4 regions of the Secundilactobacillus paracollinoides genome follow, and region 1 is predicted to be linked to each of the others. Evidence: riboswitches for the same ligand, from Rfam matches in the RefSeq annotation. Region 1 holds a riboswitch; each other region holds the start of a gene.
What was found. Region 1 has a riboswitch for thiamine pyrophosphate ahead of AYR61_RS08280 (ECF transporter S component). Riboswitches for the same ligand answer to the same signal wherever they lie in the genome.

Region 2: linked by a shared signal. The riboswitch ahead of thiM (hydroxyethylthiazole kinase) and the one ahead of AYR61_RS08280 (ECF transporter S component) in region 1 are both predicted to bind thiamine pyrophosphate.
Region 3: linked by a shared signal. The riboswitch ahead of thiS (sulfur carrier protein ThiS) and the one ahead of AYR61_RS08280 (ECF transporter S component) in region 1 are both predicted to bind thiamine pyrophosphate.
Region 4: linked by a shared signal. The riboswitch ahead of cytX (putative hydroxymethylpyrimidine transporter CytX) and the one ahead of AYR61_RS08280 (ECF transporter S component) in region 1 are both predicted to bind thiamine pyrophosphate.

What each region holds. Positions count from the first base shown of each region.
Region 1 covers NZ_CP014912.1:1,949,460-1,956,860, forward strand. Annotated here, with positions in the region: gene AYR61_RS08275 (ABC transporter ATP-binding protein) at 1-861, opposite strand, end outside; gene AYR61_RS08280 (ECF transporter S component) at 877-1,449, opposite strand; TPP riboswitch at 1,560-1,649, opposite strand; gene AYR61_RS08285 (MFS transporter) at 1,699-2,931, opposite strand; gene pyrF (orotidine-5'-phosphate decarboxylase) at 3,911-4,621, shown strand; gene pyrE (orotate phosphoribosyltransferase) at 4,624-5,259, shown strand; gene ltrA (group II intron reverse transcriptase/maturase) at 5,743-7,125, shown strand; gene AYR61_RS08305 (Cof-type HAD-IIB family hydrolase) at 7,255-7,401, shown strand, end outside.
Region 2 covers NZ_CP014912.1:551,726-559,126, forward strand. Annotated here, with positions in the region: gene thiE (thiamine phosphate synthase) at 1-5, opposite strand, end outside; partial or broken gene thiD (bifunctional hydroxymethylpyrimidine kinase/phosphomethylpyrimidine kinase) at 1-803, opposite strand, end outside; gene thiM (hydroxyethylthiazole kinase) at 819-1,610, opposite strand; TPP riboswitch at 1,724-1,827, opposite strand; gene AYR61_RS02205 (oxidoreductase) at 1,852-2,748, opposite strand; gene AYR61_RS02210 (aldo/keto reductase) at 3,588-4,439, opposite strand; gene AYR61_RS02215 (hypothetical protein) at 4,521-4,781, opposite strand; gene AYR61_RS02220 (aldose epimerase family protein) at 5,039-6,046, shown strand; gene rlmD (23S rRNA (uracil(1939)-C(5))-methyltransferase RlmD) at 6,919-7,401, shown strand, end outside.
Region 3 covers NZ_CP014912.1:656,112-663,512, forward strand. Annotated here, with positions in the region: gene thiE (thiamine phosphate synthase) at 1-550, opposite strand, end outside; TPP riboswitch at 772-864, shown strand; gene thiS (sulfur carrier protein ThiS) at 1,001-1,201, shown strand; partial or broken gene thiF (sulfur carrier protein ThiS adenylyltransferase ThiF) at 1,212-1,872, shown strand; gene AYR61_RS02680 (thiazole synthase) at 1,889-2,668, shown strand; gene AYR61_RS02685 (hydantoinase/carbamoylase family amidase) at 2,671-3,900, shown strand; gene AYR61_RS02690 (dicarboxylate/amino acid:cation symporter) at 3,912-5,147, shown strand; gene AYR61_RS02695 (DHA2 family efflux MFS transporter permease subunit) at 5,210-6,625, opposite strand; gene AYR61_RS02700 (SDR family oxidoreductase) at 6,822-7,401, opposite strand, start outside.
Region 4 covers NZ_CP014912.1:1,345,532-1,352,932, forward strand. Annotated here, with positions in the region: gene rpsN (30S ribosomal protein S14) at 241-510, opposite strand; gene AYR61_RS05690 (metal ABC transporter solute-binding protein) at 895-1,812, shown strand; TPP riboswitch at 2,253-2,354, shown strand; gene cytX (putative hydroxymethylpyrimidine transporter CytX) at 2,455-3,636, shown strand; partial or broken gene thiW (energy coupling factor transporter S component ThiW) at 3,658-4,108, shown strand; gene AYR61_RS05705 (GNAT family N-acetyltransferase) at 4,149-4,592, opposite strand; gene AYR61_RS05710 (MarR family winged helix-turn-helix transcriptional regulator) at 4,882-5,310, opposite strand; gene AYR61_RS05715 (FAD:protein FMN transferase) at 5,327-6,280, opposite strand; gene AYR61_RS05720 (LysR family transcriptional regulator) at 6,283-7,209, opposite strand.

The DNA.
Region 1 (7,401 bases):
TTGATAGAACGTAAACTGATCCTGGTCAAGCAGCGTTCGGGTGCCGGCCGTTAATTTAAGGCCACTGAGTTGAATTGCTGGGTCTTCCGTTTGGGTTGGCAGTGCGAATGTTACCTGGTCGGTCTTACTCCGGCTGAAGTCCGCCAATCGCTGGTCTTTTTCAGCATCTGAAAGGCGTGTCAACGCGGTGCCGTCAGCATTCATCACGATCAGTTGGTCAATGTAGCGACCGTAATCTTCCAAATCGTGGTCGGCTAAAATTATCGTTTTATGCTGTTCACGTTGCAACTGAGAGAGTTTACCCAGCAACAGTTGGCGGGCCTCAGGGTCCACGCTGGCAAATGGTTCGTCGAGGAGAATCGTATCAGAATCCATTGCAACGATGACGGCAAGGGCCACCTTTTGTTTTTCACCGCCCGATAACGTGCTGAGCACGCGGTCGCGTAACGCTGTGATTTCAAGAAAATCCAGTGCCTTGTCGATGCGCGGCGGAATATCTGATGGGGCTAATTGTTGGTTTTCTAACGCAAAAATCAGTTCGTTTTCCACGGTATCCATTGCGAATTGCTGATTGGGATTTTGAAACATCATGGCCACCAATTGACTACGCTTCGTCGGCGTAATTGCTGACAATGGCTGGTCATTCAGCGTCAGCGTCCCGTGAGTTACTTTGCCGGAAAAGGCTGGGTACAACCCGGCAATGAGTTTCAAAAGGGTTGATTTACCAGACCCTGATGGCCCAGTGAGCAGGGTAAACGCGCCGTTCTTAAACGTCATCGAGAGATCGGTCAGCGTGGCCTTGGGTGTTTCATCCTCAGCAGTATATGCAAATGATAGGTGGTTAACAGACACGGTAGCCATTATAAAACCTCAATTCTAGCGAGTTTGTGTTTGCAACAGATGCGTACGGTCTAGCAGGTTGGTGATGGCTTTTGATAATAATCCGCCAAAGACCCACATTGAGATCAGCCGGATAATGAACAGCGCAATCAGTAAGCCGAAGTGGTAGCTGGCGTAACCGTTTCGTGCCATGTCCCAAGCAAAGGTGATGATCGTTGTCGTCAGCACACTCATGTTAAGACCTAACCAGTTGAAGTTCTTGTAGCCGGTAAAGGTAAACCCAAGTTCGGATGCAATCCCTTGGACAACGCCAGAGATCATCGTGCTAGCGCCCCATTGGCCGCCGAGAAACATCTCAACAACGGACCCTAAGAATTCACCAAGAAAGGCGGCACCGATTCGCTTGAAGATGATGCCGGCCAGGGGACCAGCCATGCACCAGACGCCCATGAGAATGTCGTTTGCAGCCGGTCCAAGGCCAACTGGCGTTAAAGCAACGGTCAAAATGTTATAGAGCGGACCGATCACCCAAAAAATAACACCGCAGAAGATCGCAATTAAAGCTAATAAGATAATGTCGCGTAAATGCCAAGCATTTGAACGTTTCATGATGATACCTCCTAAAATTTTTGGTACTAAACGAGATCTGACTGCAAAAAAAGGGCGCCTTCAGTTATCCTGAAAACGTCCTTTTGGCTTTTTATGATTTCAAAAATTGCACAGTTCATTCATTATTCTCCCTACGCTGGTACTGACCAGATCAGGTTCAATGGGTGTATCTCAGCCAAAAGGCACCCCAGATAACGTTTAGTTTAGCACCATTTTACACGGAAACGATTTCAAATGCAATCAACGACCCTAACCTTCATTAACTTGACCAAGTCTGCGAAGGCTTGGAATCGTCAACATGGTGATGAAGCTGATGACGTAGAGAACGGCCAGGAAGCCCATGACGACAGTCAGCGAGTAGCGGTCCATCAGGAAGCCAATGACGACGGATGAAAAACCACCGATTGCTCGACCAACATTGACGATCACGTTGTTAGCAGTTGACCGGATCTCCGTTGGATAAAGCCGGCTAATGACGGCACCATAACCGCCAAACATCCCGTTTGAAAAGAAGCCGAGAATTGCACCGGCAAACAGCAGGGTGAGTTCGTTAAACGCCAGCGTGATACCGAAGACAGAAACGGCTGAACATAACAGAAAGATGCCGAATGCACGCCGCGGTCCGAAGTAATCCAGAATAGAGCCAAACGTCAGCATCCCAATACTCATCCCGACAATTGTGGCAATCATCCAGAGGGAGGAGCCAGAAACGCTGAGACCGAGTTTTTGTTGCATGATAGAGGGCAACCAGTTCATCAGGCCAAAGTAGCCGGCAATTTGTACGATAACCATGACCATTAATGCAACGGATTGATAAGCGAGTTGCGGTGTCTTAAAAAGGGCGCTGATCCGAACCCGTTTCCGCGGATCTTTAACGGCGTTTTTAGCAGCAATAAACTCATCAGATTCGTGTAAGTGACGCCGAATAAAGTAGGTCAGCACCACTGGAATCAGCCCGAACAAGAACAGTGCCCGCCAGCCCAGCGTTGGGATGATCAACGACGCGCAAATTGCGGCTAAGATTGCCCCAATTTGACCACCGATGGCAGCAACCGAGGTCATTTTACCAATATTTTTGTGCTTGAAATTTTCTGCAATCAGCGTAATGCCGACACCGTATTCACCACCGGCACCGACGCCTGCTAAGAACCGGCAGGCATAGATGAGCGTGATGTTACTTGCAAAGTACATCAGCGCCGTTGCAATCGCAAAAATAAACACAGTGTGCGAAAATGTCCTGACCCGCCCAAACCGGTCCGCAATGACGCCAAACAAAATACCACCCGCTAACATCCCCAAATTGGTGATCGATGAAATCAATCCAGCTTGAGCACCGCTGATGTGTAATTCAGCGATGATCGACGAAAGTGCAAACGAGAGAAATAACACATCCATATTCTCCAAAGCAAATCCAGCTGACGTTGAGGCAATCGTCCACTTTTGGTTGGTGGTTAACGCGTGGTCATGTACAGTTGTTTCCATATTCAATTTCTCCAAAATGAATGCTCACAGGCACTCGTTATTTTTGACGGCCACAACCGTCCTTTGTTGGTTGTATTGTGGCATAGATTTTTTGATCGTGCAACTATTATTTTGAGATAATGCGTTGCTTATTGGTGATTGTTGGGATGCTGGAAAGGGGTGGGCGAGTCCGTTGCATTCCGCAATTTGGCAGGCTGTCGAAGTGGCTCGCGATGCAGCTAATTCGATTCCTGCTGCGCAGCTCTCGAATGGATCTTCATCGTCTCGCACATCAGTAACCGACCAAAGTACGGTCGCTAACTGATGTCGACACCACGACAACCTGCCAAATTACTCCATTCCACTGACGTTGAGCTACCTTTTTACCATTAGCTAAACATCGCCATGGCGTTAGCCCTAGTTTGCGGAGAATCCGCCCTCAACTGCTAGTAAACCCATAGACAGCAATGCTTCGCACAATATGCTAGCCACTGGAAAGATTAATTAACAGGATTCATGACACCGCTTTTGAAGACTCACTAACCAAGAAGACCATGACAAGTATCATAGCGTAGTGGAGCCGGTCGGCATTGCAGGCTGTGGTGTCGGTGTTCGTTAGCGGCTGTCTTTTGGCCGGTTACGAACACGGGAGACGTAGGAGATCCTTGAATTTCGGACAAGACATTCAATAACTCCCCAGAGCGACCCACCTCAGCCTGCAGGGCCGACCGGCGGAACGGAGCGACATGTTAGCAGTATTTAACTCATTGAACAATGGACAAAATCAGCACACACCTGTTTTGCGACACACTTTGACCTTGACGCCTAAAATGTCCTGCGCTACACTGTCATAAAGAGTTCTTTAATTTAGCCCTGTGAGACTAAAAAGGTGACCGGAATAACCCACTGTTGTTACGCAACAGGTGGGATTTAACTGCAAACCGTTTAGCCGAGGGCTGGACGGTTTTTTCGTTTTGCGAAAAAAGGAAAGGTGGTACAGATGCGGCCAATTATTATTGCGTTGGATTTTAAGACGGGTGACGAGGTTTATACCTTTATTGATCAGTTTGAACATCAGGACCAACTGTTTGTGAAAGTTGGGATGGAGCTGTTTTACTTTGAAGGGCCGAAGATTATTCAAGCGTTACGTCAGCGCGGTATCCACATCTTTTTGGATCTGAAATTATACGATATTCCCAACACTGTTGAACAGGCAATGTTTCAATTAGGCCAACAAGAAGTCTCAATGGTCACCGTGCACGCTGCGGGCGGATCCGAAATGATTCGGGCTGCTAAGCGCGGTCTTGTGAACGGGAGCCAACAGGCGGGGGTTGCGCCGGCCAAACTGCTGGCCGTCACCCAGCTGACCTCAACGTCGGAAGAGCAGATGCAAACCGAGCAGCTGATTCCAGTAACACTAAAATCCTCAGTTGTGCACTATGCGCAGCTTGCTCAATCCAGTGGGGCGGACGGTGTTATCTCGTCTGCTTTGGAAGATCCGATGATTCACGAAGCCACGAACGATGACTTTCTGTGTATTAACCCAGGGATTCGACTTGCCACCGATAGTGCTGATGACCAAAAACGGGTCGTCACGCCAGCCAAAGCGGCTGACCTTGGCAGCAACGGGTTAGTCGTTGGCCGGTCGATCACTAAGGCAGCTGATCCAGTTGCCGCTTACCAGACAATCGCAAAGGAATGGGGACTTTAAACATGACAGTATCAGTAGAAAAACAAATCGCAGCCGATCTTCTTGATATTAACGCGGTGACCCTATCACCGAATAAACCCTTCTTGTGGGCGAGCGGGATCAAGGCGCCCATCTATACAGATAATCGTCGCACCATTGCGTTTCCCGAAGTTCGGACCCACATCGCTGACGGCTTGACCGCGCTCATTTCAGAACAGTTCCCAACGGCGACCGTCATTGCTGGTGTCGCGACCGCAGGGATTCCCCACGCCGCACTTGCCGCTGACCGCTTGAACCTGCCCATGAGTTATGTGCGCGCTAAGCCTAAAGATCACGGGACTGGCAAACAAATTGAAGGTCAAATTACGGCTGATGACAACGTTGTGTTGATCGACGACCTCATCTCGACAGGCGGTAGTGTTCTGGGCGCCGCTAAAGCCGTTCAAGCTGTTGGCGCGACGGTTCTTGGCATTGTCGCTATCTTCTCGTACGAACTGCCAGACCACGTGAAAAACTTTGCTGATGCGGGGTTATCGCTGCACACACTGACCAATTACAGCACCCTAATTGAAGTCGCAAATGAGAAGTACGATATTAACGCAACGGAACTCGCGTCGTTGAAGCAGTGGCGTGAAGACCCTTGGCACTGGAATAAGTAACACCTAACCGGCTGACTAGTGATCACACCTGTCTGGCCGGTTTTTGTGGTGCGCCCGGCATGGGCGCCAACTAGACGGTGAAAGTCCGTTTCGGGCCGTAGTAGTCGGAACCGCAAGTCAATGACAAGGGTGTCCATCGTGAGGTGGAATCTGAAGGAAGTCGGCGACAAAGTACCGCATTGATGTACAAGAATCAGCTATAAGGCTGTGTTGGTCGGACGAGGTTGCCAAACAAACCAAAGTCCAATACTACTCGAGGCCATCGCAGTAAAGCTGGCAATGACATGGTACGAAAGTGGGCGTTCTTACCCGGGGAGGCCTGTATCGTACGTTCCCGACAAGAGGCGCGCTAAGCGCCACAGGAACAAACATCGCAGTGATGTGGTGCAGAACGATACAGGAGTCAGCCGAGGCCATAGTAGTGGTATCTGCCACGAAGGGCTGAACAATAATAGGTCATCATTGATATTGGAGGTGGAGACAGTGCAACAACCGCAGAATACAGAAAAAGCTGACCGCCGGCGGACAGTAGGACTGGAAGCCCAAGAACAAGTCGGGGTGCGTAGCACTGACTCTGGTGAAAATACGATGATGAACGGCACTAAGTTTCAAGAGTTAGTCTTAGACCGAAATAACCTGAACGAGGCTTATCTTCGCGTCTGCAGAAACAAAGGTGCAGCAGGACTAGACGGAATGACCGTTGACGAACTGTTGCCCTACTTGAGGAAACATAAACAGGAATTACTGCAAGCTTTACAAAACGAGACCTATCGGCCTCGTCCCGTTAAGCGGGTTGAAATTCCCAAACCTAATGGTGGTAAACGCAAGCTCGGAATACCAACTGTGATTGACCGACTTGTTCAACAAGCCATGGCGCAAGTCATGGTGCCAACATTTGAGCGTGTCTTCTCAGATAATAGTTTTGGGTTCCGACCGAATCGAAGTGCTAAAGATGCCATTGATAGAGTGGTTCAGTTCTACAATCAGGGCTATCACTATGTCGTGGATCTCGATTTAAAAGCATACTTCGATACGGTCAACCACGATCTGCTTATTAAATTTATTGAGCAGTATATTACGGATCCATGGATACTGCATCTCATTCGTCGCTTCCTAACCAGCGGTGTCATGAATGGTGGTCTATTTGAACGAAGTGATAAAGGCACCCCTCAAGGTGGCCCCTTATCGCCACTTTTGGCTAACATTTATCTCAACGAACTGGATAAGCTGTTAACTTCCAGAGGTCATAAGTTTGTCCGCTATGCGGACGATTGTAATATTTATGTCCGAAGCAAACGTGCTGGAGAACGGGTTCTGACTAATGTTACTCGCTTTCTTGAAGGCGACCTAAAGGTCACCGTCAATGAGGACAAGACATCAGTAAGTTCGCCTCTGCGGGCCAAGTTCCTGGGATTTTCCTTGGGGGTTGGTCGAGGAGGTGCGTATGCGCGACCTGCTTGGCAGGCCAAGCAACGCATCAAGTCTGCACTCAGGAAAATGACCAAGCGCAATCGGGGCGTTTCGTTAAACCTGGTGTTTAACGAGATTCATCAAAAGATGCGTGGGTGGTTACAGTACTATTCGGTCGGGAAAATGACCAATTTTATCCGTCACTTAGACGAATGGTTGCGAGCAAGGATTCGCCAGTATATTTGGAAACAGTGGAAGAAGCTCAAAACAAAGGTCAATCATCTTGTAAAACTGGGGCTTTCTGGCACCAGTGCTTATACAATGGCCAATACCCGTAAGGGTTATTGGCGAACTGCGCATAGCAAGACATTGACCTATACTCTGACAAACAAAAGACTGGAACGCCTTGGACTCATCAATATGAGCAAGACACTCCAGTCAATACAAAGTGCTTAAATTATTGAACCGCCGTATACGGAACCGTACGTACGGTGGTGTGAGAGGTCGGTAATTGAATTAATCAATTACCTCCTACTCGATTGTGCTAAACTAGGTTATAATGGTGCTCATAAGGAGGCCACGCACATGACGATCAAGCTTATTGCCACCGATATTGATGGCACGTTTTTAAATGATAATAGTCAGTATGACCACGCCTATTTCCAGCAGTTGATGACGCAAATGAAAACGCAAAATGTGCGGTTTATTGTCGCTAGCGGTAATCAGTACCCG
Region 2 (7,401 bases), 1.4 Mb from region 1:
ATCATTAGCGTGCGCCTCCCCATATGCCCAGTGGTTCAGCGGGCCATGACCATGACCAACTTGAATCGTGTTACGAATAGCTGCTTCAACATAATCCTTAGCAATTCGAATCGCCGTTTCAATGCTATTCCCCTTCGCAATTTCAGCGGTCATGGCACTCGATAACGTATCGCCGGTCCCGTGGGTGCGCACTGTATCGACACGCGGTGCTGACAGCCAGAAATCCTTGCCAGATTCCAGCAGCACGTAATCGCGAACCGTGTCGGTGTTGCCGTGGCCACCCTTGATAATGATGTTTTTAGTGCCGGCAGCCTGCAACTGTTGGGCAGCTTCACGCATGGCGGCATCGCTCTTGATGCTCAAGCCAGTCAGGCGCTCGGCTTCAGGCAGGTTGGGGGTGACGATCGTTGCCAGCGGGAGCAGATCGCGTCGTCGGCCAGCAGCGCTGCCCCACCCTTCGCAATCATGACCGGGTCCACCACAACTGGGCCAAAATCATATTTTTTCAGATTATCCACAACGATGTCCACATGCTCGGCATCCGCCAACATGCCCGTCTTGCAGGCTTTGATTGCTAAATCATCCGCCAGTGAAGCGAACTGTTCATCAATAATTTTCTTTGGCAGCGCCATAAAATCCTGGACGCCCAGCGTATTTTGCGCCGTTACGGCAACGATGACCGCCGAGCTAAACACGTGGCGCTCCTGCATGGTCTTCAGATCAGCCATCACACCGGCACCGCCACCGGAATCAGTCCCCGCAATCGTTAGGGTCTGGGGAAACGAATTAACCTCTTCACTCACTATTGTTCACGCCTTTCAGTCAAACTTCGCAATTTTTTCAATATCCGCAACAGAAACCAGATGGAGCGCATCCATCAGCTGGGCCGCAAAGGTGCCGGGACGTTCTTCGCCCAATTGGTTGGCAACGATCTCCCCCGTGGCAGCAAACACAAGGCAAGCCGTCTGCGCTGCTTCAAAGTAATCGCCATCACTTACGGCACAAAAGGCGCCCACGATACTGCTCAACATGTCACCAGATCCAACGTGGAGCTGGAACAGTGGTGTCCCATTTTGCACGCGAACCACGCGCTCACCATCCGTGATGTAGTCCGTTTCGCCACTTAAAATGACGACAGCGTGCTGTTTCTTAGCGCATGTCTTCGCAATTTCTGCCAAATCAGCATTGCCAGATCCAGCATCGATGCCCTTAGCGTCCCATGCAACTTCCGCCAGCGCCGCAATTTCACCGGCGTTACCGCGGATCACGTCCACCTGGAACTGGCGCATCAAATCAGCGGCTACTTGTTTCCGGTAACTAATTGCACCAACAGCAACTGGATCCAGCACAAGCGGCCGGTGTTGCGCATTGGCGGCCTGGCCCATGGCTAAAATATGGTCGACCTGAGGCTTTGAAAACGCGCCAAGATTCAGTGCAACTGCTGAACTAATCCCCACCATCTCGTCGGTTTCAGCAATCTCTTCGGACATGATCGGTGACGCCCCAATAGCATTGATGCCGTTGGCCACATCCTGCACCGTCACAAAGTTCGAAATGTTTAACACCACTGGGTTCTTTTCTCGAATCTCATCCAATAAACTAATTTTCATGTTGCTAACCTCCGCTACGTGTCTAATACACGTGAATTATGGTTTAAAACAACGTTGTGCGCAAAAAAGAGCCGAACAAGAACGTCTCTTGTTCGACCCACTTCCGGTTACCCGGTCATCGATGAACACGTTCCTACGCAAGCATTACCTTACAGGTTCAAAGGGATAGACGTTACCGCCATCTCAGCCCCGTTACGGGACACCCCTCGTGTTGTTTGTCTTAATCATACCTGTAACCGTTTTACTCGTCAACTTCTGAAGCGTCGTCGAAATCTGGGTTATCAGGGTCTGTCTTATTGTTTTGATACTTCAATGCCAACTTGCCGCTTTGTCGCAGCAGAAAGTCCATGGCACTGTCCGGCAACACCCGCCGTGCAAACGCACCAACCGGCGCACCGCCGCCAACCGCATAGCGGGCACGTGGTCGTCTCACAGTCGCCGCAAAAGTAACCTTGCGCGCAATCACTGACGGCTCAGACCCAAACTCGCTGATGGTCTTTAAAAAAGCACCCGCTTCTGCGGACAACTCTTGGTAAGGGCCATCGCCAGCGACGTCAGCCAACTGTTCGGCTGAAATCTTAGCCCAGTCTGACTTAATGTCACCCGGTTCGATCACGATGACCTTGATACCAAAGTCTGCCAGTTCAAGCCGCATTGCGTCACTGATGCCTTCAATCGCAAACTTTGACCCGACATACCAGCCACCCAATGGATTGGCAATCTTGCCGTCCAGGGAACTAATATTGATGATCCGCCCATCCTGCTGCTGACGCATGATTGGCAGAACTGCCTTACTCATTTCAGTCACACCAAACACGTTGACATCAAACTGTTGATGCGCCTTTTCCAGCGGTACCTCTTCGATGGCACCAAACACCCCGTAACCGGCATTATTGACCAACACATCAAGCCGACCCTCGTCCGCCGCAATTTGTTTGACAACGGTCTGAATATTATCGGTATCTGTGACGTCCAAATAAGTGGTGTGAATGCCGAGCGCTTCAAGGCCGCCCATTTGGTACACGCGCCGAGCGCCCGCATAGACCGTGAAACCGTGGCGGTACAGATGCTTCGCGATCGAAAACCCAATCCCTGATGAGGCGCCGGTTACCAGCGCAACTGGTCGTTTACTTGTCATGATTAAACCCTCCAGGCTGCGCGACAACTCAGTGGTGCCACGCAATTATTCTATTTTTGTAAGTGGTTACATGTATTATAACGCATTTAGGTGGTCGGCCAAGATTTCATGATGTATTCTACAGATTTCTGATGAAAATAGCATTCAATTCCCGCTCCGTTCCGCCGGTCGGCCCTGCAGGCTGAGGTGGGGTCGCTCTGGAGAGCTAGTGAATGTCTTTTCAGAAATTCAAGGATCTCCAACGTCTCCCGTATTAGTAACCGACCCAAGTACAGTCGCCAACTAATACCGACACCACAGCCTGCAATGCCGACCGGCACCACTTCGCTAAAATCCTGATCGAATTAACATTAACCGGAAAGCATTCACAGGAACATCATGAAACAAGTTAGTGAAACACAACTCTGAGCTAACACCGTAAAAAGCATTGCTGTCAGAAAATTTATTAGCGGTCGAGGGCGGATTCTCCTCGGACATGGGTTAACGCCCACTGAGATGCTAAACTAGCCGTGAAAGCTTGCTCACAATCAGTGGAATGGAGCAATTTGGCAGGCCGTCGTGGTGTCGACATCAGTTAGCGACCGTTCTTGGGTCGGTTACTGATGTGCGAGACGACTGAGATCCACTCGAGAGCTGCGCAGCAGAAATCGAGTTAGCTCAGTCGCGAGCCACGACGACGGCCTGCCAAATTGCGAAATGCAACGAAATCACCAAGCAATCTCAACCCATAGAAAAAAGCCGCAACAGTCTCACAGGGCTGCCGCGGCTTTTCAGTTGTGTGCATGGTTTAAATGAATCTAAAAATAGAACTCACTGTTTAGTGATGGCAAACGTTTAGATTAAAAACGCGCTGTATCTGGATCTTGAGCATAACCAGCCACACCTTTGAAAGCTTCATCTAGCTGAGTCATATCGGTATGTGCTAGATTGAAGTCGAAAATTTCGGTGTTGGCTTGAATGTACTGCGTGTGTACAGACTTCGGCAATGGTAAGAAACCATGCTGGAGTTGCCATCTCAAGATCAATTGAGGAACGGACTTGCCATATTTTTCAGCAATCGCGGTAATACCTTTGTTCTTGACCAGCTTCCCTGTCCCAAATGGGCTGTAGGCTTCAGTCAAAATATGATGGGCATCGTTGTACGCCACCACTTCTGGTTCGAGATCGGACGGATTGATGAACAGTTGGTTCACCATTGGGGTTACCTTAGCAGTCTTTAATAGGGCATCCAGATGTTTGGGCCGGAAGTTTGAGACACCGATTGCTTTTGTCTTGCCAGCATCGTATGCTTCCTCCATTGCCCGCCAAGAACCGGCGTTCATTTCTTCCCAGTTATCCCGGAAAGCAACTGGGTTTGCCCAGTGAATCAGGTACAAGTTGACGTAATCTAAGCCAAGCTTTGCTAGAGACGTTTCTAGGGCTTTCTTAGTTGCATCATAACCATGATCCGCATTCCACAGCTTGGTCGTTACGAAGAGTTCGTCACGGTCAACGCCAGAATCTTTAATGGCCTTGCCAACACTGTCTTCGTTACCATACGCTGCGGCGGTATCGATATGACGATACCCAGCTTTCAGGGCATCCAGAACTGCGTGATAGGCTTCATCGCCATCCGCTGACTGCCAGGTACCAAATCCAATCACTGGAATCTTGGTCCCGTTTGCTAACTGGTACGTATCCGTTAATGACATTGGGGTTCCTCCTTGTTTCAACGCAATTATCACACCTATACCAGTGTAGCAAGAGTCGCCCTCAAAGCCAATTATTTTGCCTTACGCCATTTCTGGTGCAACGGTCAACCAATCATATTGGAGAAGCTGATGCGTGCCCTTAGTGACTGGCACCCAGATTTTTGCTCGCGCAATATCCTTCAACGATTGCCAGAAGGAGCGATCCTTCTTGTTTGTTTCAGCTGTTGAAATTGTGATCAGTTGGTTCGATTCGGTTTTAGCCGTCAGTTCCTTGTCCGAAACTGAGACAAGCTGAACGGCGATCGTTTCCATATGATTATCAATGATTATCATTGTTGTCAAGTAGCATAGTGATCCTTCCTTCCAAGTTGTACATTGCGTTACTTGATTACAAAATCTATTGTACAGAAGAATTGTCGTTTTTTTGTTGTGTTTCTGTGTTGTTTTTGTGAAGGATGTGTAAAGGTTTTGTTAAGGTATTAGAATTCACTAAAAATCTCGTTATTTTACTAAAGTTTTTTCATTTTTCAGTTTGGTTTTTCATTTAAAAGCGTATACTAGTAGGTGATTAAGCGTTTTCACATAAGGAGGATTTTTTCATGCAGATTTCATCCGAAGTATTTGGCCAAAAAGACGGCCACGACATTGAACGATATACAATTACAAACAAAGACGGTAACTTTATTAAGGTCCTGACCCTTGGTGCCACTTGGCAATCCTTTACGGTCAACGGTACCCCGTTGATTGCCCACTTTGACGACCTCGCGCACTACGACAGTCCTGCATCATACAGTCTGTGCAAGTCGATTGGTCGGGTTGCTGGGCGGATCGGCAAGGCCACAGCCACCATTGATGGTCAGGAAGTTCATTTCGACCAAAACGAAAACGACAATACCTTACACGGCGGCTTCCACGGGTTCTCAGAAATCATCTGGGACGCGGAACAATCCATTCGTGACCATGACGCCAGCGTGACGTTCTCACGTCACATCGATAGCGACGAAGACAACTTTCCTGGCGACTTGGACGCCCGCATCACCTTTACGTTAACGGACGACAACAAGGTGTCCATCACCTTCTCAGCCGCCTCGACAGCTGATACCCTGTTTAACCCAACAAACCACGTTTACTGGAATATCACCGATGGTCAAAAAGATTTGACCACCCAGCAGCTCCAAGTCAACGGCAAGCGCCGGCTGGAACTCAGCGACAAAGACAAGGTGCCAACTGGCAACTTTGTTGATCTCGCTGGTACTGGCTACGATTTCAGCAAGTCTCGTGACATCCCAAGTGCCCTGGCTGACATCAAGCAGGAAACTGGGAAGGTCGAAATTGATGACGCTTATGAAGTCACTCCAAGTGCTGACAAGCCCATCGCAACGTTGAGTGACAGTGCTTCTAACCGTCACGTGGACATCTTCTCAGACCGAAACTCACTGGTCGTCTTCACCGCTAACCCATTTAACCAATCAAAGCCATACAACGCCTTAGCAACTGAAGCGCAGACTTTGCCAGACGCCATTCACCACGACGGGTTCGGTGACATTACGTTGCCATCCGGTAAATTACAAGAATATACCATCAGTTACCAATATTATGAAAGATAACGTGTAAAACCGCTTACAAATAGCGTATAATGAGACTTGTAAACAACTAACTAATCTCAACTACACTACAAAAACACACCTCAGGCCTGTTGTCTGGGGTGTGTTTTTCTGTGTTGCAACAATATTGTTGTATTTAACTCGAACAGGGAGTCTTCCCAATTATGGATGATACTGCCGTTGCATTGCGCGATTTGACACTCCGCTGTGGTGGCTCGCGATGAAGCTAATTCGATTGTCGCTGTGCGCCACTCGAATGGATCTTCATCGTCTCGCATGTCACTAGGTGGCCCAAACCCGCGCCCACCAAGTGACATCGACACCACTGCTCCGTGCCAAATTGCTCCATTCCACTGACTATGCGCTTATTTCTTACTATTGGTTAAGTATCAATAAGGTGTTAAACCGAGTTTGCTGAGAATCCGCCCTCGACTGCTTGTAAGGCTATTAATAGCAATGCTTCAGGCCAAGTTGAAAATGTTATCGACTAATTATCGAGTTTTATGGGGTCATCATGAGGAGTTGTTACTTAATATCGCAAGAATAGCGTAGTGGAGCCGTTCGGCATTGCAGGCTGTGGTGTCGGTATTAGTTAGCGACCGTACTTAAGTTGGTTACTAATACAGGAGATCCTTGAATTTCTAGTTTATATTGCGGAAACGTGCTCCGCGAGGCAAGGGGCTACTGCAGAAGGGCGTCTGGGCACAAAAGTCAGACCCAGACTTTTGTGCCCAGACGCCCTTCTGCTCCGCCCCTTAACCGCCTCGCTCCACACTCTCAAGTTTTGAAATGTTCGCCGAGTCTGATACAATACTCTATGCACTAGATGACAGTATTTAATAAGAAACAACCTCAACCCAAAGAATGGACAAAAAATGACAACCCCACAAAAACATTACACACACAATCGGCGACCACAACAGCGGTCAGCTGACGTTCAAGTTGAAATCGGTCAACGGTTCCCGCTGACTATCAAGCGTCTTGGCATCAATGGTGAAGGGATCGGCTACTACAAACGCAAGCTGGTCTTTATTAAGGGTGCCCTTCCCACAGAGGTCGTCGTCGCAGAAGTGATTGGCATCAAGCCAACATTCCTGACGGCGAAAATTCACCGGATCAAAACCCCCAGCAAGGATCGCGTGACCCCACGAGATGATTACGCTGGCCAAGTCGGTGGCTTTGAACTCGAGCATCTCGCTTATCCGGCACAACTCGCCTTTAAACGTGACGTTGTGCAGCAGTCGCTTGAGAAATTCAAACCACATGGCTACCACCATTACATTTTAAAACCGACAATTGGGATGGACGACCCCTACAGCTATCGGAATAAGGCGCAGTTCCAAGTGCGCAAGACGGCC
Region 3 (7,401 bases), 1.3 Mb from region 1:
CTGCGACGCCATCCACGTGAGCGGGCTGAACTGCCGCCACATTGCTGGCCTTCAACCCACCGATCGCATAGACTGGAATCGGCACCCGCGCTTTAATCTCTGCCAACGTATCGACGCTGGTACGCACCGTCTTAACGTGGGTCGTCGTTGGAAAAATAGCACCGACGCCCAGATAATCCGCGCCCTCACGCACTGCCCGGTCAGCTTGCGCAATCGTTTTGGTAGTGGCACCGATGAGTTTATCCGGTCCCAAAATTTGGCGAACGACCGCCACTGGCAGATCACTTTGACCAACGTGAACGCCGGCAGCGTCCACCGCCTGGGCAATGTCCAACCGGTCATCGATCAGTAATGGCAGGTCGTAGCGGTCAGTAATCATCTTGACGCGTTGTGCCAATCGGAAATAGTCACCACTGGCCAACGTCTTCTCCCGTAGTTGAACGAGGTCAACCCCAGCCTGGCAAGCAAGTTCTAACCGTTCAAAAAAGGTGTCATCCGTTAATCCGGTTCGGTCAGTTACAAGGTATAACGGTCTGTTTGTTAGGGTCATGAAACCATCCTCCCGACTCAAAAATAGTATTGCACTCGCATTCTAACGAACAATTTCTCGCTTGTATAGTCAGACTCACCCTCACCGAGCGCCAAAATTAAATTGCTTCATCAGAGCAAAAAAACAAGAAAAACAACAAAAACGTCTTCGGTTGACATTTTAAATCGAGTCGGTTATAAATATAAGCGAAGTCACACCTAGTGACGCAAAACAAAATATGCAAAGTTCGTCTGGGGTGCCGGCAACGGCTGAGATAATACCCATCGAACCTGATGTAGTTGATACTACCGAAGGAAGCGCGACTTAAAACTGACTTGACTTAACTGGCGAGCCCGCTCCTTCAATCAAAGAGCGGACTCGCTTTTTGGTTGTGGGACGGCGCCATCACGACCCGGTTGAGTAAGCGGTTTCAGTCTCCTGCTTCGGGTATCTGAAGAGGAGGCTTTTTTGATGGTTATTGTAAATGGGACAGAAGAACAGCACGTTGCCGGCCAGTCGATCACGGCGTTTTTAACTGCCCGTGACGCACCAATTGACAACGTGGTGGTGGAATTGAACGGTGAGATCATTCACCGACCACAGTTTGACGACACGCAACTTAACGAAAACGACAAGGTGGAACTCATTTCCTTTGTCGGTGGCGGACGCTAGGAGGGACACTATGTCAGAAACAGTTACGGAACCAACGATCCAAGGCATGCCCATTTCGGATGTCTATGCCGGCATGAAGGAACGCAACGTCAAGGATTCCACTGAAAAATTGACGGCTACCCACGTTGTTATCGCTGGCTGCGGCGGTCTTGGCACTAATATCGCAATCGCCCTCACCAGAATTGGTGTCGGTCGCCTGACCCTGATCGACTTTGACAGCGTTGAACTCAGCAACCTCAACCGGCAACAGTTTAAACTCAGTCAGGTGGGCATGCCTAAGGTCGTGGCAATGAAGCAGAACCTGCAAGAATTCAACCCGTTTGTGACTATCGATACCGTCCAAACGGAAGTGACCCGAGACAACGTGCCCGACCTATTCAAGGACGCAGACATCATCTGCGAAGCCTTTGATAACCCAGCTGCAAAGGCACTGCTGTTGGATGCTGTCAGCGCCGTTTTTCCTGATACCCCCCTCGTTATGGGGACCGGGATGGCCGGCGTGCACAGTGCCAACACCGTGACCACGAAACATCCGCGCCCCAACCTCTACATTGCCGGCGACGGTGAATCCAAAGGGGGCAGAGGGATTAATGGCACCACGGGTCATGGTCGCTGCCGGACACGAAGCCAACATGATCACCCAATTGATTTTAGGCGTGACCGAACTTTAACAAAGGAGTTTTATAAATGACAACTGATACTCAGGATTTACTCACCATTGCGGACCATACTTTTTCATCCCGGTTCATTCTCGGATCGGGTAAATACTCCTACGATTTGATTGATGCTGCAGTGACGCACGCAAAGGCCCAGATCATCACCATGGCCCTGCGTCGGACCGCCTCAGCCGAGGAGAATATTCTCAACTTCATCCCGAAGGACGTGACGATTTTACCCAACACTTCTGGGTCGTCTAACGCTGAAGAAGCCATTCGAACGGCTCGTCTTGCCCGCGAACTCAGCGGCAGCGACTTCATCAAGCTGGAGGTCGTTCCGGATAAAAAGTACCTCATGCCGGACAACGAAGAAACCGTTAAGGCGACTGAAGTTTTGGCAAAGGAAGGCTTCATCGTGATGCCATACATGTTGCCGGACCTCAACACTGCCCGTCGTCTTGTCGATGCTGGTGCCGCCACCGTAATGCCATTGGCTGCCCCAATTGGCACAAATAAAGGCCTCGCAACCAAGGACCTGATTCAGATTCTCATCGACGAGATCAACGTCCCAATTATCATCGACGCCGGTATCGGCCGACCAAGTCAGGCGGCCGAAGCCATGGAAATGGGGGCAGATGCCATCATGGCCAACACCTCAATGGCAACGGCCAAGGATATTCCGTTAATGGCAGAAGCCTTTCGTCTCGCCGTTGAAGCGGGTCGAAAAGCCTACCTCGCGGGTCCTGGACGGGTAATCGAACACGGTGCGGTGGCCTCATCACCACTGGCCGGTGTCAGTCAGAAGGCCTAACCATGATGACCAATGAAACGGCAATGCAGCCAGCAATCGCTGACCTGTTTCAGCGGATCATTCACCTTTCCGATGGCACGACCGGTCAAAATCGGTTGGTGTACACACCTCGCTGGGTCGCTGCCCAAAAGGCCTTAATAGCTTTTGCAGTGGCGCAAGACCTGAGCGTCAGCGTCGACGACTACGGCACGGTCTACATGGATCTGCCGGGACGCGCAACAGCGCCAGCTATCGCGACGGGTTCTCACATGGACACCGTTGTTCACGGGGGCCAGTTCGACGGCCTGTATGGTGTTCTGGGTGGGCTTCAGGCATTGCTGACCCTCCGCGACCGTCATGGCCAGCCGCATCAGACGCTGCGCGCCATCTCATTTAGCGAAGAGGAAGGCAGTCGTTTTCCGACCACATTCAGTGGGTCCAAACACTACGCCAGGCTTGCTGATATAACTGGGTTGACCGATGATAGCGGCGCATCATTTGACACCGCAAGGATCACCGCAGTAACCCAGCTGCAGCAACTCCCTGGCGTCACTCGGCAGCTGCCAGCTCTGCCCAAGTCGTTTACCGAACTGCATATTGAGCAGGGACCGCGTCTGATCACTACTGGCCGCACGATTGGACTCGTCAGCGCCATTGTGGGCCAGCGTCGTTTCACGATCACCGTAACCGGCACGGCCAATCACGCGGGCACCACGCCCATGAACCAGCGGCACGATGCACTACAGGCTGCCATCACCTTAATGTCACAGTTGCGTGTGACCGCAGCAACGGCAGAGTCGCAACTCACATTCACAGTGGGTCAGCTGACGGTTTCGCCGAACACGTCAAACGTCATCCCCGGTAAGGTTGTCTTCACAGTTGATTGCCGGCACGCTGACGACACTGTCTTAGGCGCCTTTGAAACGGCCATGCGCCACCTCGTCAATCAAACATCAGCGCCCGGCATCACCGCGTCGATCATCAGGTGGGTGCACGATAAGCCGGCACCGTTAGCCGCCCCCTTACTGGCAGCTAACCGCATGTTAGCCACCCAACTCGGATTTGATCCCGTGGTGATGGACTCGGGTGCTGGCCACGACAGTGAGATCATGAGCCGGGTCACCCCAACCACCATGATCTTCGTGCCCAGCGTCAACGGCATCAGCCACGCGCCAAACGAATACACTGCACCAGAGGATTTAGCTGCTTGCATTAAACTGCTCACCGCAAGTCTGTTCCAGCAAGCCTATTGAGGAGGCCCCGCATGCACAAAGTCAGTCTGACCACCCAAATCACCATTGGCATGCTAGTGGGTGCCATTGCCGGAATGTTGTTTGGCAAAAACGTCAGCGGCGTGACTGTGGTGGGTGATATTTTCTTACGACTCATCCAAATGGCAGTCGTGCTGCTGATCTTCGGTGCTGTTATCGAAGCCCTCGGCAGTCTGAACCCGCGTGACCTCGGCCGGTTAGGTGCCAAAACTGGGCTCTGGTTTCTCATGACCACCCTGCTGGCCGCCCTGGTTGGACTAGGCACTGGTCTGCTTTTTAAACCTGGCCTGAGCGTCCACTTAGACCAGTTGCGCAAGACCCCCGTCCACCTCAACACCCCGACCAACATCAGTCAAACCATCCTGAACTTCTTTCCAACCAATATCTTTGACGCCCTCGCTAAGGGCAACGTCATTCAGGTGATCATCTTCGCCATCCTGTTTGGCCTCGTCCTGAGTCAAGCCAACAAAGACGGTAAGTTCAGCCAAGTTCTGACGCTGGTTAAACAAACTAATCAACTGACCGTTAAGCTAGTAATGCTGATCATGAAGGCCGCCCCGCTTGGCATCGCTGCCCTTATCGCAGGCGTTGTTGCGGACAATGGCAGCCAAGTTTTTCTGCCGCTGCTGACCTTTCTGCTGATTTACGGTCTGGCAACCGCAGTGTTTCTCATTGCGCTCTTCTGCGTCATCAGTTGGGTGGCGAAAGTGCCGTTGATTGGCCTTGTGCACGGCTTTACGCAAATGATCATGGTGGCCTTTACCACCACAAGTTCCGCCGTTGCGTTGCCGGTTGAAATGAGTGATGCCCAGTCCAAACTTGGCGTCAGCAAACCAATCAGCCAACTCGTTTTACCCCTTGGCATGGCACTCAACAGCAACGGGCTTGCGATGTATTTGTCTTTGGTGTGCGTCATGCTCACGCAACTTTACGGCATCCGCGTCACACCGATTGCACTGGTTCAAATCGTGCTGCTATCCGTACTTTCCTGCCTTGGCACCGTTGTGGTCCCGGGTGGCGGACTGGTGGCGCTAACGATCATCGTACCAACGCTGGGGCTTCCCCTGTCGAGCATCGCATTATTCGCTGGCATCGACTGGTTCTCAGGTATGTTTCGGACCGTCACTAACGTTGTGGGTGATACCACGACTGCGATTGCGCTGGCCGCGGGCGAGGATGAGCTGGACCGCGCTGTTTATCATAGTGATAAGGTGTCTGTTAAGCACTAGTTCTTCGCCGAGACACCAAAAAATCTCCTTTAAACTTGACGTTTAGAGGAGATTTTTAGTGTCTAAAAAACACTTTTTGTTGTCTTAAGTTGTGCTTGCTTTCTAAAGTTCACGATCATCAACCCAAAGGCGACGATTGATAGCACCACTAGCAATATAAAATCATGTTCACTGCCCTGTGCTGACAAAACTGCCTGGGACAAATGTCTACCGCTTTCCTGGCTGCTGGTCAACAGAGTTGCCATAATTGCCGTACCAATTGCCCCCGCATACTGTTGGCTGGTACTGAACATCGCGTTGGCATCCTGTTGTAATTTCAAATCAACCTGTTGAATCCCATTGGTCATGGCATTTCCAAAACTAAAGCCAAAGCCGATACCAAAAACCAGATAAAACAGGACGATCAGTGTATTTGTCAGATGCAGACCAAAACTGGCAAACAAGACCATCGCAATCACGATAATGGCGCCACCGATACGAATGGGTACCGCCGCACCGCGGTTATCCAGCATCCGACCACTGAGCGGTTGAATGACAGCAGCGGCCAAACTGCCTAACAGGATGGCCGACCCTGCAACCAGTGAGTTGGCTCCGAAAACTAATTGACCATAGTTTGGCAACAGATACGAGATACCGATATTGATCAGCTGTAACAGAAAATATGGAATGAGACTCAACACTAACGTTGGTGATTTAAAAATAGCGAGGTCCAATAAAATCCGTTTTGAATGTGTGGAATGGTAAGCAAACCATGCCAGCACAAGTAGACCAACAACCAGAAATCCCCAGAATTGTATGCTGATCCAGCCATAGGTACCGGCATCTGTAAAGCTTTCGGCAACTAAGAAAAACGCCACCGCCAGCAGAATAAAGCCGAACGTGTCAAACGGATCACGGTGTGTTTCGAATTTCTGAGGAATGGTGAAACTCCCTAGTAACACCGCGATGACAACGACGGGTAGAATAAACCAGAAAATCTCACGCCACGTAAACAAATACGTGCTCATGCCGCCATACGTTGGGCCCAGCGATGGTGCAATCCCAACCACCATACTGCCAAGACCCATGAATGAGCCTAACCGCGCAACGGGAATCTGCTGCAGAATAATTGCAAATAACAACGGGATGGCGTATCCGGTTGCCACCGCCTGAATCAGCCGACCAATCAGCAGCACTGTAAAACTTGGTGCTAATGCACACACAAAACTGCCGACAATGAATGCCAGACCGGCAAAAATAAAAATGCTGCGAATCTTAAAGCGACGTTGCACAAAAGCCGAAGTGGCCATGGTTAACGAAACCAGCAACAGGTACCCGGTTGCGATCCACTGGACCACGTTCATGGGTAACCCAAACTGTTTCATCAGCGTTGGGAATGTCACGTTCATCGACGTTTCAACGAGCACGCCGCAAAAAGCCATTAGACTTGCGCCAAGAATGGCAAGCAACGTCTTCTTGGGAATGGCTTGATTTTCCAAAATAAGGATCCTTTCTACAAATGAGGCATCATTAAAATGTCCCCAAGAGGTAACGAGAATATAGTGCAATCGTTGCACTCAACGCAGTGAAAATGGTCGTGCACAACTCTTTCAAGTATAGGAGTCCTCGTGAAAATTACAATCAAAAAAACCTGCCACTTATTAGGTTAAGCAGCAAGCTCTTTTAATCGCACCATTATTTTTGATACCGCGCCTTCAAAAAATGCGCCATATCTTCCGGGTCACGCCCAGTAATCGTCTTAAAGTCGGTTGTGACAGCACCAAGTTCACCCTTGGCACCACCAGCGTACATCGACCCCAGCTCATCGCCGTCACCCTCAGGCGCATAAATGCGGCCAAATTCAGCAACGGAAACAGGCTTGTAGCCGATCTTTTTACCGGTAACTTCAGTCATAATTGCCCCCAACTTATCCATGGTATAGGCCTCAATCTGGGTCACCGTGTACACCTGACCGTTATTGCGCAATTCTGGTTTCACGGCAACGGTCGCAATGGCTTCAGCACTATCGTCTTGGGCGATAAATGACATCGCAGCATCACCAACCGGATAGATCAAGGCTTGGCGTTCAATTAACTCAGGCAGATAAGGCACCAGCGGATCGGCATAAAGTGAGTTCTTAACCACCGCGTACTGCAGGCCGGAACCCGCTAACCGCCGCGGTGCGTAGGCGTAGTATGGCGACATGGTGGAGGGATTGTCTTCCTGATCAGCATAGAAGCTGACGAAAACAATTTGCGAGACACCAGCGTTTTTC
Region 4 (7,401 bases), 600 kb from region 1:
GTTTGATGCTTTTTATGCGGAGGGCTTACTTTATTTAGTGAACCTTCCAAGTTTTTTGGAGTGGGTTTTCGTTGATTTAGTGCTTGTTGCTGCGCTGGTTTTGGCAACGTAGCCGAAACGTGTTCCAGGGGGCTGAGGGCTCCTGCGTAAGGCACTTCGACCCAAAAAGTCAGGCCCGGACTTTTCGGGTCAAAGTGCCTTACGCTCCGCCCTCAAAGCGCCCCCTTCCACACTCTTATACTACCAACTAGCCTTCTTAACCCCCGGAATCTGCCCTAAATGCGCATACTTGCGGAAGTTCAATCGTGACATTTCGAACTTTCTCATATAGCCGTGGGGACGGCCGTCTATTCTGTCTCGGTTGTGCAATCGGACTGGACTTGAATCCTTTGGTAACTTAGCTAATGCTTCGTAGTTACCCTCTTTTTTGAGTTGCCGACGGATGTCAGCGTACTTTGCGACTAGTGCTTGTTGCCGTTGGAACTTTGCGATTTTTGATTTCTTTGCCAAATTTTGGCCTCCTAATGATGTAGTGTTTGGGTAATGGTGTTGGTTTTCTCGGCCACCGTGCCGAAACGTGTTCCGCAAGGCTGAGGGCTCCTGCGTAAGTAACTTCCGGCACAAAATCCAAAACCGGGATTTTCTACCGAAAGTTACTTACGCTCCGCCCTCAAAGCGCCTTGCTACACACTCTATAAAATGATCACGAACAATCTACCATATTCAAAAAGAATAACGGTTACGGTTTAGAATTATGCCTGAAAGTCGTTGTTAAAGCAAGTAAATAGCTTACGAATTTGTAAAACGTAACATTTACTATTTACAAAACTGGTTGACTTTGGTAACCTTTAAAACGTAATAATTACTATTTAAAATCATTTGGAGGTTATTGGTATGTTTAAAGGTAGATTAGAACGTAGTTTGGTCGCGATAGCAGCACTGATTGGGGTTGGTGCCGCTTTGACCGGTTGCGGGAAAGCGTCGACTAGTAGTAACGGCCACAAAATCGATGTGGTCACGAGTACTGATTTTTATGGTGGCGCGGCTAAGGCTGTGTTGGGCAACAAGGGGACGGTGCATTCAATCATCAATAAACCATCAGTGGATCCCCACGACTATGAGCCAACACCGGTTGTGGCCAAGCAAGTGCACGCGGCGGATGTGACGGTCGCAAACGGTATCGGCTACGATAGCTGGATGACAAAGCTGACGGCAAATAGTAAAGCGACTAACATCAAGGTCGGCGACGATCTAATGGGTAAAAGAGACGGCGACAATCCGCATATCTGGTATAATCCGGCAACGATGCCGAAGCTAGCAAATCAACTAGTAGCAACCTTTGCGAAGGCGCAGCCAAAGAACAAAGCCTACTTCGAGAAAAACGCGCAGACCTACATTAAATCACTGAAAAATATCCAGACTGAGATCACAACCATCAAACAATTAGCCCAAAAATTGCCGAATAAGCGCGTGTACGTCAGCGAACCGGTCTTCGACTATGCGTTGGAAGCAACTGGTTTTAAGGTCGCAAACAAGTCATTTGAAGAGGCTATTGAAAACGAAAGTGACCCATCGCCAAAGTCTATTGCGGCAATGCAGGCGGGCATTAAACACCACAAGGTTGCCTTCTTTGTCAACAACAGCCAGGTCACCAGCAAGACAACGAAAAATATTATGAACCTGGCAAAGGCCAACCACGTACCGGTGTTACAAGTCACAGAGACATTGCCAGCTGGCAAGAATTACGATCAGTGGATGATGAGTCAGTACCGGCAGTTGACGAAAATTTTGAAGACTGAAGTCGGAAAATAGCGGGATGTCTGTGTCTGGTTAACCAATAGTCATGAAAAATGAGTCCATTCAATTATGACTTGAGAACAACCGGCAGTCACCACGCCATGAGAAGCAATGCTGTTAATAGGCTAGGCACAGTCGAGGGCGGATTTCTCTGCAAACAGTCTTTGATTATATTTCGATAGTTAACAAGTGGAAAAAGTAATTTCAATGTCAGTGGAATGTAGTAATTTGGCACGGCGCTGTGGTGTCGACATCAGTTGGCGACCGTACTTTGGTCGGTTACTGATGTGCGAGACGATGAAGATCCATTCGAGAGCTGCACAGCAGAAATCGAATTAGCTTCATCGCGAGCCACTTCAGCGTCGTGCCAAATTGCGGAATGCAACGGACGTTTAACACCATCATTTTACAGACTTGCACAGAAACAAATAAACCGATAAAATTAAACTAAATTGAAAACGCACTAGGGGTGCCAGAAATGGCTGAGATAGAAGAAATTCTGATCCCTTCGAACCTGTTAAGTTAATTCTTGCGAAGGAAAGTGTCGACATCCATCGGGTAAAATAAGGATCTCTCACTGGTTGCGGTTAACCGTATTCAGTGAGAGATTTTTTGGGTTAAAGCGTCCGATGGCAGTTAAAATGAGGAGGGTTTCACTTGGGTAACACGAAGTTGAGCGGTTTGTTCCTGTTGTGGGCGGGGGCCGCGATTTCCATCGCTGAAATTGTAACGGGGACGCTGGTAGCGCCGCTGGGTTGGCTGGAAGGGCTGACGGCGATTTTGCTGGGGCATTTGATTGGCTGTTTTGTGTTTCTGCTGCCGGTTGGCTATTTGTCGGCTAAGCGAGACCAGACGGCGATTCAAGCAACAGGCTCAGTGTTTGGCAGCGCTGGCGTCGGGTTGTTTTCGATTCTAAATGCGGTTCAACTATTGGGCTGGACGGCGGTGATGATCGTCAACGCACAACAGGCGATGAACGGAATCGCTAAAACGCTATTCCACTACCAGTCTGCGGTGGTGATGTCAGTGATTGTGGCGGTTCTGATCGTTGTTTGGCTGCTGATGGATCACAACTGGCTGTTCAAAATTAACAACGCAATCGTTATTCTGTTAGCCGTTGGCATGCTGCTGATCCTATGGACGATCATTGCCCATAGCGGCGGACACACTGCGTCCAATTTGGCACCCATGAGTTTCGGGTCGGCTGTTGATTTGAGTGTGACCATGGCGCTGTCGTGGCTGCCGCTGATCGGTGACTACACGCAGCATACTGACAAAACGTTTCAGGCCAGTTTGGCCAGTGTCAGCGGCTACTTTGTGGCCAGTTTCGGCATGTTTGCGTTGGGGATGTTCACCGTTATTTTAACCGGTGAATCCAATTTTACAGTGGCTCTGTCGCAAACAAAACTGGGGTTGATTGCGCTGTTTATCATTGTGTTTTCAACGGTCACAACAACATTCATGGACGCCTATTCGGCAGCAACGAACATTGCTAATTTGGTCAAAGCCAAGCGCGTTAATGTGATTACTATCATCGTTACTGTGCTTGGTTTGGTGATTGCGCTGGGCGTTTCTATGGCGTACTACGAAAACTTTCTGTACGCGATTGGGGCCGTTTTTGCGCCGTTGTTTGCGATCCTCTTCGTCAGTGTGTTCTTCATGCACGCACGGCTAGCCGTATGGTTGAACTTTGTTTGGTGGTTAATTGGTGTGGTGGGCTATTCCTGGCTGCAGAAACTGGACTTCTTTTTGGGGACAACGTTCTTCCTGGCGCTTATTTTGGGTGTCGGCGTCTACCTGACTGGTCTGGTGGCTAGGAAATACCCATTGCTGGACTAGACAAAGGGGTTATTTGGTCTCATGACAAAACGCGTTTACTATCTCGCCATGACGTCGGTGCTGGTGGCACTGGGCGTTATTGGTGGCAGTTTATTTGAATTTACGGTCGGTGTTGCCAAGGTGGCACCAATGCAACATTTGATCAATGTGGTTTCAGGCGTGTTACTCGGGCCATGGTTGGCAACCACGCAAGCGTTTTTAACGTCCTTGATCCGCAACTTGATGGGAACGGGTACAATTCTGGCGTTTCCCGGCAGCATGTTCGGTGCTTGGTGAACTCATTGGCACAGGCATTATTGGCGCCTTTGTGGCTTACCCGATTGCTGCGCTATTTCTGGGAACGAAGGGCGCACTTTGGGTGTTTGTCCCGAGCTTTTTCTTGAGTGCTTTGGTTGGCGTGATTGTTGCCTACGTTGTGCTGAAAAGCATGTGGGCGACGGTGATCAAACCGCAAATGGATCGATTGAAATGAAAAAAAGCGATGGTCACCAGTAACCCGGTGGACATCGCTTTTAGTTTTGTTTTGGCATTAATACCATATCTAAGTGTGGAATATCATCTTCAAGATAAACATCAGATTTAGGTTCAAACCCAAATGATTCATAGAATTCTTGTAGGTATGCCTGCGCTTGAATCTTGATCGGCTTATTCGGGAAACGTTGTGCAATCACGTCCAGCGTTTCTTGGACGATTTTTCTGCCAAGGCCATCTTTCCGAAATTGGTCAACAACCAGTACCCGACCGAAATTTACTTCGGTGTCTCTATTCATGACTCGGGTGTAGGCTTGTAGGTCGCCATTATCGTTAAAAAGGGCCACGTGCAGGTCGTCGAAATCATCATCGTCCACTTCCTGATAGGAACAGTTTTGCTCGACCACGAAGACCGCAACACGGGCTTTAAGGATGGTAATCAGTTGTTGGGGTGTCAGTTCATCAGTTTGTTTGATAAGAAGCATACGCATTCCTCCCATGAATTAAATGAATGCATCGAGTATAAAACTATTTTGTGGTAAATGCAACTAAAACTATTTGTAACGTGTAGAATTAGATGATTTATATAAATCTTGTATGCCGCTTCGTTCCGCCGGTCGGCCCTGCAGGCTGAGGTGGGGTCGCTTCGGAGCTATTGAATTTCCTTTCAGAAATTCAAGGATTTCCTATGTCTCCCGTATTAGTAGCCGACCCCAAAACGGTCGCTAACTAATACCGACACCACAACCTGCAATGCCGACCGGCTCCACTACGCTACAGCGTCCAATCAGCCCCAACATTCTGTGCCATCTGGTTCGTCAGTTCAAGTAATTTCTGCCGGTCGGCTTCACTGATACCGGTCAGGGCGACTTCATTTGAGTAGTCGTTTTCCCGTTTCAGCGTTGGGTAAACGGCCATGCCCTTATCCGTTGCGAACAGTGCCTTATTCTTATCGTTACCGGGCTGTTTGCGCCGTTCAACTAGCCCTTTTGCTTCCAGTTTTTTGATGGCTCGGGCAGCGGTGGAACGGTCGATCTTCACCAGTTCGGCCAAGTGGCTCTGGACGATACCAGGATGCTCGCAAATGCGCACGAGGTACACGTACTGGCCTTTTGTGAGGTCGAATTGTTTGAACTCCACGTTGGCAATGGCGTCCAGTGCGCGCGCAATCGTGCCGATATTTTTTAAAACGTCATCTTCCATTTAATGACCTCCGATCCTAGTGGGTGCTGATCATGTGGTATTCACTATCAACTAAGCGGAAGGTGTCTTCCAGACCGCTTGTGACGGCGACTTCGTGGTTCCGAGTGACAAAGACAGCCTCAAGTCCCGGTTGGGCTTCGATCAACGCCGGTCCCTTTTCCATGCCTTGATAAAACGCTTGGGTGGTCCAAATATCACCGTCGATGGAGCGGTCGCTGACGATGGTCACGCTGGCCAGGTCGTTTTTGATCGGGTAGCCGGTGTGCGAGTCAAACATGTGGTGGTATTCTTGGCCGTCAATGACGAGAAAGCGTTCGTAGATGCCAGATGTGACCAGCGATTTTTCAGCAGTGTTTAGGACGCCAGCTGGCACATCCCGTTTTTCGTCCGGACTCTGAATCCCGACACGCCATTTTTGGTCGTCATGGGTGCTGGGTCCGACTAACAGAATGTTGCCGCCGAGGTCGATGATGCCCGTTTTGACGCCGCGTTGCAGCCACAGCGTTTTGATGGCGTCGGCAATGTAGCCCTTCGCAATGGCACCCAGGTCGAGTTCCATGCCTTTTTTTGTCAGGAAAACGGTCTGGCGCTCATCGTTGAGTTCGATGTTGTCTGGGTCGATCAGCTGCAGCCGTTCTTGAATGTCGGCGTCCTTGGGCAGGTTAGCGCCGTCGAACCCGATGGCCCATAGTTTAACGAGCGGGCCAATGGCAACGTTAAACCCAAGGTGCATGGCGCTCACCGCCACCGCTCGTTTGACCAGCAGGTAGGTGATGGGCGATACCCCAACGGCGTGGTCGCCCGCCGCGTGGTTGATGGACATGACCTCAGACTCATTCCGGTTGACGGTCAGCAGGTCTTCGTAGTGTTGAATGAGTTGGAAACCGGCAGTGATGTCGGCTTCAGTAGCGGGTTCGGCAACGGTCAAATTGATGGCCGTGCCCAGTCCGTAAAATTCTTTATGCAGCAAGATTAGTCGCGCTCCTCGTGTGTGGTTTCAAAAATTCTGGTTGCTAGGTCGATAAAGCTTTGCGCCTGTTTTGTCGGCTCATTTTGATTGTTGTAAACGATGGCGATGTCGCACTGTAATGCGGTGGGTGTCAATTTGATGACCTGGGTCCGTGCCAATAATTCCGGTGTGAGTGCCGACTGTGGCGCAATCGTGGCACCCATACCACCGGCTGTGAGACTCATCGCGGTGGTAATGTTGGCGGTGCGCAGTACGATGTTCGGCCGGACGTTGTACTTGGTCAAATAACTGTTTACGATCCGTTGAAAGCCGGTCCGCTCAGTTTCGACAACGAAGTCCTTGCCGTTGATCAGTGGGCTGATGTCCAGTTGTTCTTCGGGTACGTGTTCGATTGCCCACTGTTTTGGCAGCAGTAGCGCACCGCCATCGGTATACAGTCGCTGATAGTGCAGGCGTTCGTTATAGGCTGGCGTAATGCCGACGTACAGGTCAAGTTCCTGGTTCAACACTTCTTCTTCCATTGTAGCAGACGTTTTCTCGCTGAGCTGCACCTGAATCTGCGGGTAGCGCCGGTGAAATTCAGGCAACACGGCAGGCAACACCACCTGGGCCAGCGATTGGTTGACGCCGATAGTGAGTCGGCCGACTCGGTTATCCGCAAAGTTATTGAGGTCGTGGGTCATGGTTTGATAATCGGCAACCAGTTTGCGGACTCGGTCGAGGTAAAATTCTCCGGCGTAGGTGAGTTTTAACGGATGTTCGGTTCGGTCGAGAAACGAGATTCCGTACTGTTTTTCCTGATTGCGGATGATCTTGCTAACCGTGGGCTGGGTCATAAAGAGTGCTTCAGCGGCCTGTGAGACATTGCCGTAAGCCTGGATGGCCTCTAATATCTGAATCATTTGGCGTTCACGTTCCAACTGTTTCACGAAATAACCCCCTTCAAACGTGGTAGATAGTTATAGTATGCCAAAAACGGCATAGTTTTTCAATTAAGAATCTATTTCACAAACAAGATTAGCCGTTGCATAATGGTAGTGTCAAAATAGATAAGAAAGCGTTTTAATTTTATGCTCACCAAATAACAGCTGGGCGCATCAACCTGCCAACCAGCTCACTTT